2 regions of the Pseudoalteromonas sp. R3 genome follow, and region 1 is predicted to be linked to the other one. Evidence: predicted binding sites of a transcription regulator. Region 1 holds the regulator's gene; the other holds the start of a gene.
What was found. Region 1 encodes NrdR, which represses ribonucleotide reductase genes. Its sites were predicted from a motif close to AAACACNANATNTNGTGTTT; they were not measured.

Region 1 (4,792 bases):
CCTGACAGAGCATGATATTTTTTCGGCAAGCTCATCAGGCGCATCTTGCTGATCCCCAGATCAGCAAGAATTTGTGAGCCTACCCCCACAGTTCTGGAGGTGCCCTGAAACTTACGATAATTAGGCTTTTCACCGGCATCTTCTGCTGCAAACGCCTTAACTAATTGCTCCAGGTCTTCTGTTTTCTCTTGTTTGCCCAGAATAACCAGGACACCATTGTTTTCAGCAATGTATTTCATTGCCCCATGCAGTGTCCAGCTACGGTCTGCACTGCGGTCAGATAACAAGGTATCGTTAAACGTGCTTTGCAGGTGAACTCGCACTAAAGTGGCGTCATCAGTACTTACTTCACCTTTCAATAACGCATAATGCAGCTGATTATCTATGGTGTCTTTGTAAGTCACCAAATTAAACTCACCATATTCTGTGGGCAACTTACACTCTGCAACTTTTTCAATCGTCGTTTCATTAAGGTTACGATATTCGATTAAATCGGCGATAGTGCCAATTTTGATGTCGTGCTCTTTAGCAAACACTTCAAGTTCCGGACGTCTCGCCATTGTGCCATCAGGATTGAGGATCTCGACAATCACTGAGGATGGCTCAAGGCCCGCCAGACGCGCTAAGTCACAGCCTGCCTCCGTATGGCCCGCACGGGTTAACACGCCACCAGGCTGCGCCATGATCGGGAAAATATGACCTGGCTGCACAATATCTTCTGGTACGGCACCTTTAGCAACAGCCGCCTGCACTGTACGGGCACGGTCTGCTGCCGAGATACCTGTGGTCACGCCTTTCGCAGCCTCAATCGACATAGTGAAATTGGTTGAGAACTGGGCGCCGTTATTTTTTACCATCAAGGGCAGGTCTAGCTGTTGACAACGCTCTTGCGTCATAGTCAAACAGATCAGGCCGCGGCCATAGGTCGCCATAAAGTTAATAGCTTCTGGCGTGATATGCTCTGCCGCAATGATCAGATCGCCTTCATTTTCCCGGTCTTCATCGTCCATCAGAATCACCATTTTACCGGCTTTAATGTCATCGATGATTTCTTGTGCGCTGTTTAAGCTCATAATCTTCCCGTTAGTAAGTGCGTTATTGGCAAGTTATTTAATAAAGCCAGCTTTGGCCAACAAGCTGGTTGTGAGAGTTGATTGCTCAGTTTCGGTCGGTACTCCGTGGACCAGTCTTTCCAGGTAGCGCGCTATCTGGTCTACTTCCAGGTTGAGTAATGTACCCACTTTAAAGTCTGCAATGGTAGTCTCTTGTGCAGTGTGTGGCACTATCGTCAGCTTGAACTTGTCTTCGTCCAGCTCATTGACCGTCAGACTGATCCCATCAATAGCCACTGAGCCTTTATACGGAATGTATTTCATTAGGTGTGCTGGTGCTTTGAGCCAGTATTCTGTGGCACGCGCGTTCGGTTTAACGGCAACCACTTCTGCAACACCGTCCACATGGCCAGATACCAAGTGGCCACCGAGCCGAGAAATCGGCTGGAGTGCTTTTTCCAGGTTAACTCTCTGGCCAACCTGGTACTCACCGAAGCGCGTCAGCTTGAGCGTTTCATTTGAAACGTCGGCACGAAAGCCATCAGCGAATTTCTCAATAACAGTCAGGCAAACACCATTGGTGGCGATACTGTCACCCAGCTGCACATCATCCATATTCAAGGTGGTGCTGGTAACCCGAGCACTCAGGTCCCCCTGTTTGAGCACGAGCTCTGTTAGTGTGCCTGTTGCTTCAATGATACCTGTAAACATAATGCCTTAGTTACCTTTTTTATGTGCCGTTATGCGGATATCCGTACCTATCGGTGTCATCTCTGTGAGCGTTAACTCTGTGACCTGGCTCATTGCCTGTAAAGGTGCACTATTAAACAAATCTTTGCCGTCTGTGCCGATAATTTTAGGTGCCAGATAAATCAAATATTCATCAATGAGGCCCTGCTGATGCATGGCCCCCGCTAAGGTCGCGCCGCCCTCAAGCCAGACCTGATTAATGTTCCGCTCGGCCAGCGCCGCCAGCGCCGCGTGCAGATCAATTTTGCCTGCACGGATCTTAATCTTAATTTGCTCTACGAAATGTGGCCAGTTGTGCTGATTATCAAGGTCTGAACGCAAAATAACGACTGGCGCGGCTATTTTAAACAGGGCCAGTTCCGGATGAAGACGGTTTTGTGAGTCAATAATCACCCGAACGGGTTGCCGCCATTGCTCCACGGGTCGCTCGATATCGGTCAGTTCTTCAGCGCGAACATTGAGCCGAGCATCATCCACCAGTACCGTATCAGCACCCGTCAAAATTGCACAACTTTGCGCCCGTCCCAGCTGTACATCTCGCCGTGCCGCTGGCCCTGTGATCCATTTACTCTCACCATTGCCCAGTGCCGTTTTGCCATCCAGACTCGCAGCCAACTTACAGATAACATACGGCAGGCCTAGCTCCATCCGTTTTAAGAAACCTTTGTTGAGTGCTCGTGCCTGTTCTTCAAGCAATCCGGAAGCAGTTTCTATACCCGCATCATTGAGCATAGTAAGTCCTCGCCCTGCAACCTCGGGGTTAGGATCCACCATCGCAGCAATGACTTTACTGACGCCCGCTTCGATCAGACCTTTTGCGCAAGGTGGTGTACGACCGTAGTGACTACATGGTTCAAGTGTTACATAGGCCGTCGCGCCCTGAGCCTGCTCAGCAGCCTCCCGCAGAGCGTGCACTTCCGCATGAGGCTCACCAGCGCGTAAGTGAAACCCCTCACCGACAATTTCGCCGTTATTAACTATCACACAGCCGACATTGGGGTTAGGTGTGGTCGTAAAACGGCCCTGTTTAGCCAGCTCAATGGCGCGCGCCATAAAAGTACGATCGGCTTGTGTAAAACTCATTCGTCCCCCAACCGGGCTATTTCTTCGCCAAATTCTTTCACATCTTCAAAGCAACGATATACCGAAGCGAAACGCACATAGGCCACTTTATCGAGCTTTTTAAGTGCTTCCATGATGCATTCACCCACTAGTTGACTGGGCACTTCTCGTTCACCGGTAGCACGCAATTGAGATTTAATCTGATGAACCACTTCTTCTATCTGCTCAGTGCTTACAGGGCGCTTTTCAAGCGCTCGATGCAAACCATTTTGCAATTTATCTTCATTAAAGGGTTCTCTGGAGCCATCTTGTTTGATCACTCTGGGCATCACCAATTCGGCACCTTCAAACGTGGTAAAACGTTCGTGACATAAAATACACTCACGCCTCCTGCGCACCTGATGGCCCGAGCCTACTAACCGTGAATCTATCACTTTGGTTTCTTTTGCCGTACAAAAAGGACAGTGCATAAACACTCACTATGAAAAACTGACAAACGCCCAATCCTCGTTGCTAAGGTTGCATCATGGTTTGGGTCAATTGTTGCCAGTATATCAAGATAGTGGCCATTGATGCACATAAAAAAAGGCTGCCCAAATGGCAGCCCTTTTGTATACAACGTCGTGTTCTGTATCGCTTAGGCGTATACAGGCAGTTTAGCGCAAATCGCTTTTACTTTTTCTTTGACCTGCGCCTGAACCGCTTCGTCTTCGATGTTGTCCAGTACATCACAGATCCAGCCAGCCAGCTCGCCCGCTTCAGCTTCTTTAAAGCCACGACGTGTGATAGCCGGTGAACCAATACGTAAACCAGACGTCACAAACGGAGAACGCGGGTCGTTTGGAACAGAGTTTTTATTCACAGTAATGTTGGCACGGCCAAGCGCCGCATCTGCATCTTTACCCGTGATGTCTTTGTCGATCAGATCAAGCAGGAACAAGTGGTTGTCTGTCTTACCAGACACGACTTTATAGCCACGCTCCTGAAGCACTGCAACCATTGCCTGTGCATTTTTAACCACTTGTGTCTGATATGCTTTGAAGTCATCTTGTAAAGCTTCTTTGAACGCAACAGCTTTAGCAGCAATCACGTGACACAGAGGACCACCCTGGCCACCAGGGAATACTGCGCTGTTGAGCTTTTTATAGATGTCTGCATCACCACATGCCGACAGGATCAAACCACCACGAGGACCCGCCAGCGTTTTGTGTGTTGTTGTTGTAACAACATGCGCATGTGGGATTGGGCTTGGGTAGATACCTGCCGCAACCAAACCCGCTACGTGTGCCATATCAACTAACAGGTAAGCGCCCACTTTATCAGCGATTTCACGGAATTTAGCCCAGTCAACAATACCTGAGTAGGCAGAGAAACCACCGATGATCATTTTTGGCTTATGCTCCAGCGCCAAAGCTTCAACCTGTGCGTAGTCGATTTCGCCAGTCTCTTCGTTCAGACCATACTGAACCGCATTGTAAGTTTTACCAGAGAAGTTCACATGTGAACCGTGTGTCAGGTGACCACCGTGCGCCAGGCTCATGCCCAGAACGGTGTCATGTGGCTGAAGTAACGCCTGGAAAACAGCAGCATTTGCCTGAGAACCAGCGTGCGGCTGAACGTTTGCATAATCACAGCCGAACAGTTCACATGCACGGTCAATCGCCAGTTGCTCAACCACATCAACGTGTTCACAGCCACCGTAATAACGCTTACCCGGATAACCTTCAGCATATTTGTTTGTTAACTGCGATCCCTGAGCCTCTAGTACGCGCGGGCTACAGTAGTTTTCAGACGCGATAAGCTCAATGTGCTCTTCCTGACGGGTCGTTTCCGACTGGATCGCTTGAAATAGTTCAGGGTCAAAATCTGCAATATTCATGTTACGTTCTAACATGGTGTCTCCTAGGTACACGTAAGATTGGTTTTTG
Region 2 (4,792 bases), 1.0 Mb from region 1:
AGCCATCGTTTGATGGGATATCCCATAACAGCTCGTAGTTGCCCTTCAGTCTTTCGTACTCAGGCACAACTTGCTTTAGGATACCATCTTTACTGGCCTTAACGCTAATGTGACCGCGAGGTGGCTCGATGCCGTTAGTTGCGTTTGAGATCTGTGAAGAGGTCTCAGATGGCATCAATGCAGACAAGGTCGAGTTACGCATGCCATATTGCATAATGTCTTGGCGCAGTGCATCCCAATCCAGATGTAGCGGCTCGTTACAGATATTGTCGACATCTTTTTTGTAGGTATCAATTGGCATAATACCTTTTGCGTACGTTGTTTCATTGAACTTAGGACATGCGCCGCGTTCCTGAGCCAGCTTGTTAGACGCTTTCATCAGGTAGTACTGAATCGCTTCAAACGTTCTGTGGGTCAGGCCGTTAGCACTGCCATCTGAATATTTTACGCCATTCTTAGCCAGGTAGTAGGCAAAGTTGATAACACCAATACCCAGTGTACGGCGACCCATAGTCGCATTTTTTGCAGCCGGAACAGGGTAGTCCTGGAAGTCAAGCAAATTGTCCAAAGCGCGAACAGCCAATTCTGCTAACTCTTCAAGCTCATCCAGGCTGCTGATAGCACCCAGGTTAAAGGCCGATAAGGTACACAGTGCAATTTCGCCTTCTTCATCATTAACATGACTGAGCGGCTTAGTTGGCAGTGCAATCTCAAGGCACAGGTTAGACTGGCGGATAGGCGCAACTTTGGCATCAAACGGGCTGTGCGTGTTGCAGTGATCTACGTTTTGCAGGTAGATACGACCCGTGCTTGCACGCTCCTGAGCGAACATAGAAAACAGCTCAAGTGCCTTTATGCGTTTCTTACGGATAGACTCGTCTTGTTCGTACTGTACATACAGGCGCTCGAATTTTTCTTGGTCTTCAAAGAAAGCATCGTATAAGCCTGGGACATCTGACGGGCTGAACAAAGTAATGTAGTCATCTTTAATCAGGCGAGAGTACATGGTTTTATTGAACTGAACGCCATAATCCAAGTGTCTGACTCGGTTTTCTTCAACACCACGGTTGTTTTTCAGCACCAGTAGGTTTTCAACTTCCAGGTGCCAAAGCGGGTAGAACAGTGTTGCTGCACCGCCACGCACACCACCTTGAGAGCAGCTCTTTACGGCTGTCTGGAAGTGTTTATAAAAAGGAATACATCCTGTGTGGAATGCTTCGCCATTGCGAATAGGGCTACCCAGCGCACGAATTCGACCTGCGTTGACACCGATCCCTGCGCGTTGGCTCACGTATTTTACGATTGCGGATGAAGTGGCATTAATCGAATCCAGGCTGTCTGCTGTTTCAATCAGGACGCATGAGCTGAACTGACGAGTTGGTGTCCGCACGCCAGACATGATAGGTGTTGGCAACGAAATTTTGAATTGCGAAACGGCATCGTAAAAGCGTTTGATGTAGTCAAGGCGCGTTTCTTTTGGGTAATCTGAGAACAGGCTGGCAGCAACCAAAATATACAAGAACTGAGCGCTCTCATAGATTTCACCAGTCACGCGGTTCTGCACCAGATATTTACCTTCAAGTTGTTTTACCGCTGCATAGCTGAACGACATATCACGGTCATGATCAAGGAAGTCGTTAAGTTGCTCATATTCTTCACGGGTATAATCGGTAAGCAGACCTGCATCGTAGCGCTTATCTTCAACCAGTTTAGTGACATGGTCGTAGAGGTGAGGCGGTTCGAACTGGCCATAAGCCTTTTTACGTAAATGGAATACCGCCAGACGTGCCGCTAGATATTGATAATCTGGTGTGTCTTTTGAAATAAGGTCGGCAGCTGCTTTGATGATAGTTTCATGAATGTCTTCTGTGCGAATGCCATCATAAAACTGAATGTGAGACTTAAGCTCTACCTGAGAAACCGATACGTTATTCAGGCCTTCGGCAGCCCAGTTTATCACTCGATGAATTTTATCTAAATCAAGCGGCTCTTTACGGCCGTTTCGTTTACTGACAGATAATTGTTGGTTCATAGCTACGCCTGTATTCCCCCGGAATGCGGTAATTTTCATCGCATATTCATAATTGCTTAGCATTTCACCACTATATATGGTGTCCGCTAGAAAGAGGATCACAAGATAGTGGGGTTAGCGTCATTTTGCAATAGAACAACTTTCTATGGATTGTGGATAACATAGGGATAATATTTTTATGTTAGCAAATACTAACCTTCTGCTATCCAACGACGCTGTAAGCAAAAAAAAATCAACTCACGCCAGCCGATTTTTCGCTTTTTTTAAGAAATTTTCGCAAATTGCGCGACTGTTTTTTTTCTGCGCAAGTTTGTTCTCAATATAGTATAAAACACAATATATAGTGGTGTTTTATTATTAAGGGCACTAAATATAAGAAAAGATCGATTCTGGGTTAGTAAGATCCAGATCCGCAGACCAGCTTTGTGCTTCTTCCAGGGATGGAATAAAGCCCCATAAAGCGGCGGCAGATCTCATTCCTGCGGCTTTGGCTGCGGCAATATCGCGAGCAGCGTCCCCCACATATATACATTGCCCAGGGTTAACACCCAGTTTCTCTGCCACAAGCAATAGAGGTTCAGGGTGGGGTTTAGCAACTTCTAAGGTATCGCCACAGACAACCACCTCAATGTCTCTGAGTGCGGTGATCTGTGCTAGTAAAGGTAGGGTCAGAAAGGTTGGCTTATTGGTCATAATGCCCGTTTTTATCCCTTTCTGCGCAAGAGTCTCCAATAAAGACTCAACCCCTTTAAAACAGTGTGAGTGAACCGCCAGATTTTGTGCATAGTAGTCTAGCACTTCTTGCTTGAGGGTTTCGAAGTCGAATTCGTTCAGCTTATTGCCAAAGCCAACTTCTAATAGCGCTTTTACTCCATTGGAAATCGCAGGGCTATATTTTGCACGATCGACTTGCGCCATACCGTGCTTTTTCAAAACGTGATTCAGTGCACTACCCAGGTCATCACTGGTGTCGAGCAATGTCCCATCGAGGTCAAATATTACGGCCTGTGTCATGCGAGCTTCTCAAAATGTAGTAGGTAATTGACACTGACATCATTGGTCAGTGTAAAGGTTTTACCAAACGGGTTGTAGTTAATCCCGGCAGCACGACGTACTTTCAGGCCTTCTGCTTCAGCCCAGCCAATCAAAGTTGAGGGGCGAATAAATTTATTGTGGTCATGGGTACCTGGAGGCACCATTTTTAATACTCGCTCCGCAGCAACGACAGCAAGTAAGAATGCTTTGTGCGTTTTATTCAAGGTCGAAAAAAATACATCAGCACCAGGTTTGGCTGCTTTTGCAACTGCTGCAACTATGGATGCCGGGTCAGGTACGTGTTCCAACATCTCCATACAAGTGACCACGTCAAACTGCTCGGGGTGATGTGCAGCGAATTCTTCAGCAGACACTTTACGGTAATCTATGCTCACCCCGGCTTCGAGCGCATGTAGTTTAGCAACGTTAAGTGGCTCCTGGCCCAAATCAATACCGTGCGCTTTGGCTCCAAGCTTTGCCATGCTTTCTGTCAGGATACCGCCGCCACAGCCGACATCCAGTACATTTTTCTCAAATAATCCGCCACAACGGTCATTGATAAAATCCAATCGCAGAGGATTGATATCGTGTAGTGGCTTAAATTCTCCTTCGCGGTCCCACCAGCGTTCTGCTATTTCTTCAAATTTCGCAATTTCACTTAAATCTACATTTTGATGTTCGGTCATAAAAAACTTCCTCGTTGAACTGAGGGCATTCTATCGGTATTGGATTAAATTTCCGAGTGATTTAGCCACTGCATTAGGGCAGAATCTATGATAGTATCCGCAGTCGAACTAATAATAATTGAGCCTTTTGATGTCCATAGTGTGACACAAAAGGGAAAGACTCTGAAGGAAAGTGGTATTAAATGACTGATCTTGCCAATGAAATCCTCCCGGTCAATATCGAAGACGAATTGAAAAATTCCTATCTTGATTACGCGATGAGCGTTATCGTTGGACGTGCGTTACCGGATGTCCGCGATGGCCTGAAGCCTGTACACCGTCGCGTGTTATTCGCAATGAACGAGTTGCGTAACGACTGGAACAAACCTTATAAGAAATCAGCCCGTGTTGTGGGTGATGTGATCGGTAAATACCACCCGCATGGTGATAGTGCGGTTTACGATACTATAGTTCGTATGGCACAGCCTTTTTCATTGCGCTACATGCTGGTAGATGGTCAGGGTAACTTCGGTTCTGTCGATGGTGACTCGGCAGCTGCGATGCGTTATACCGAAGTGCGTATGGCTAAAATGTCTCATGAGCTATTGGCCGATCTGGACAAAGAAACCGTCGACTATGTGCCTAACTATGATGGCACAGAGCAAATTCCTGATGTACTGCCAACAAAAGTACCTAACCTGCTAGTGAATGGTTCGTCTGGTATCGCGGTTGGTATGGCAACGAACATTCCACCTCATAACCTGACAGAAGTGATCAACGGCTGTCTGGCTGTGATCCAAAACCCTGACATCACTATCGATGAGCTGATTGATTATATCCCAGGTCCGGATTTCCCAACCGCAGCTATCATCAACGGTAAGAAGGGCATCGAGCAGGCCTATAAAACCGGCCGTGGTAAAGTCTATATTCGTGCCCGCGCAGAGATCGAAACCGACGAGAAAACCGGCAAAGAAACCATCATCGTCAATGAGATCCCATATCAGGTTAACAAAGCACGTTTGATTGAGAAAATCGCCGAGCTGGTTAAAGACAAAAAGGT

Region 2: a site for NrdR is predicted at 2,098-2,117, ahead of nrdA (class 1a ribonucleoside-diphosphate reductase subunit alpha). Genes of this name have one in related genera too.

What each region holds. Positions count from the first base shown of each region.
Region 1 is NZ_CP034835.1:3,382,744-3,387,535, forward strand. It holds gene ribBA (bifunctional 3,4-dihydroxy-2-butanone-4-phosphate synthase/GTP cyclohydrolase II) at 1-1,073, opposite strand, end outside; gene ELR70_RS19985 (riboflavin synthase) at 1,107-1,763, opposite strand; gene ribD (bifunctional diaminohydroxyphosphoribosylaminopyrimidine deaminase/5-amino-6-(5-phosphoribosylamino)uracil reductase RibD) at 1,770-2,885, opposite strand; gene nrdR (transcriptional regulator NrdR) at 2,882-3,334, opposite strand; gene glyA (serine hydroxymethyltransferase) at 3,502-4,758, opposite strand.
Region 2 is NZ_CP034835.1:2,357,512-2,362,303, reverse strand. It holds gene nrdA (class 1a ribonucleoside-diphosphate reductase subunit alpha) at 1-2,032, opposite strand, end outside; gene ELR70_RS15265 (HAD-IA family hydrolase) at 2,399-3,046, opposite strand; gene ubiG (bifunctional 2-polyprenyl-6-hydroxyphenol methylase/3-demethylubiquinol 3-O-methyltransferase UbiG) at 3,043-3,753, opposite strand; gene gyrA (DNA topoisomerase (ATP-hydrolyzing) subunit A) at 3,936-4,792, shown strand, end outside.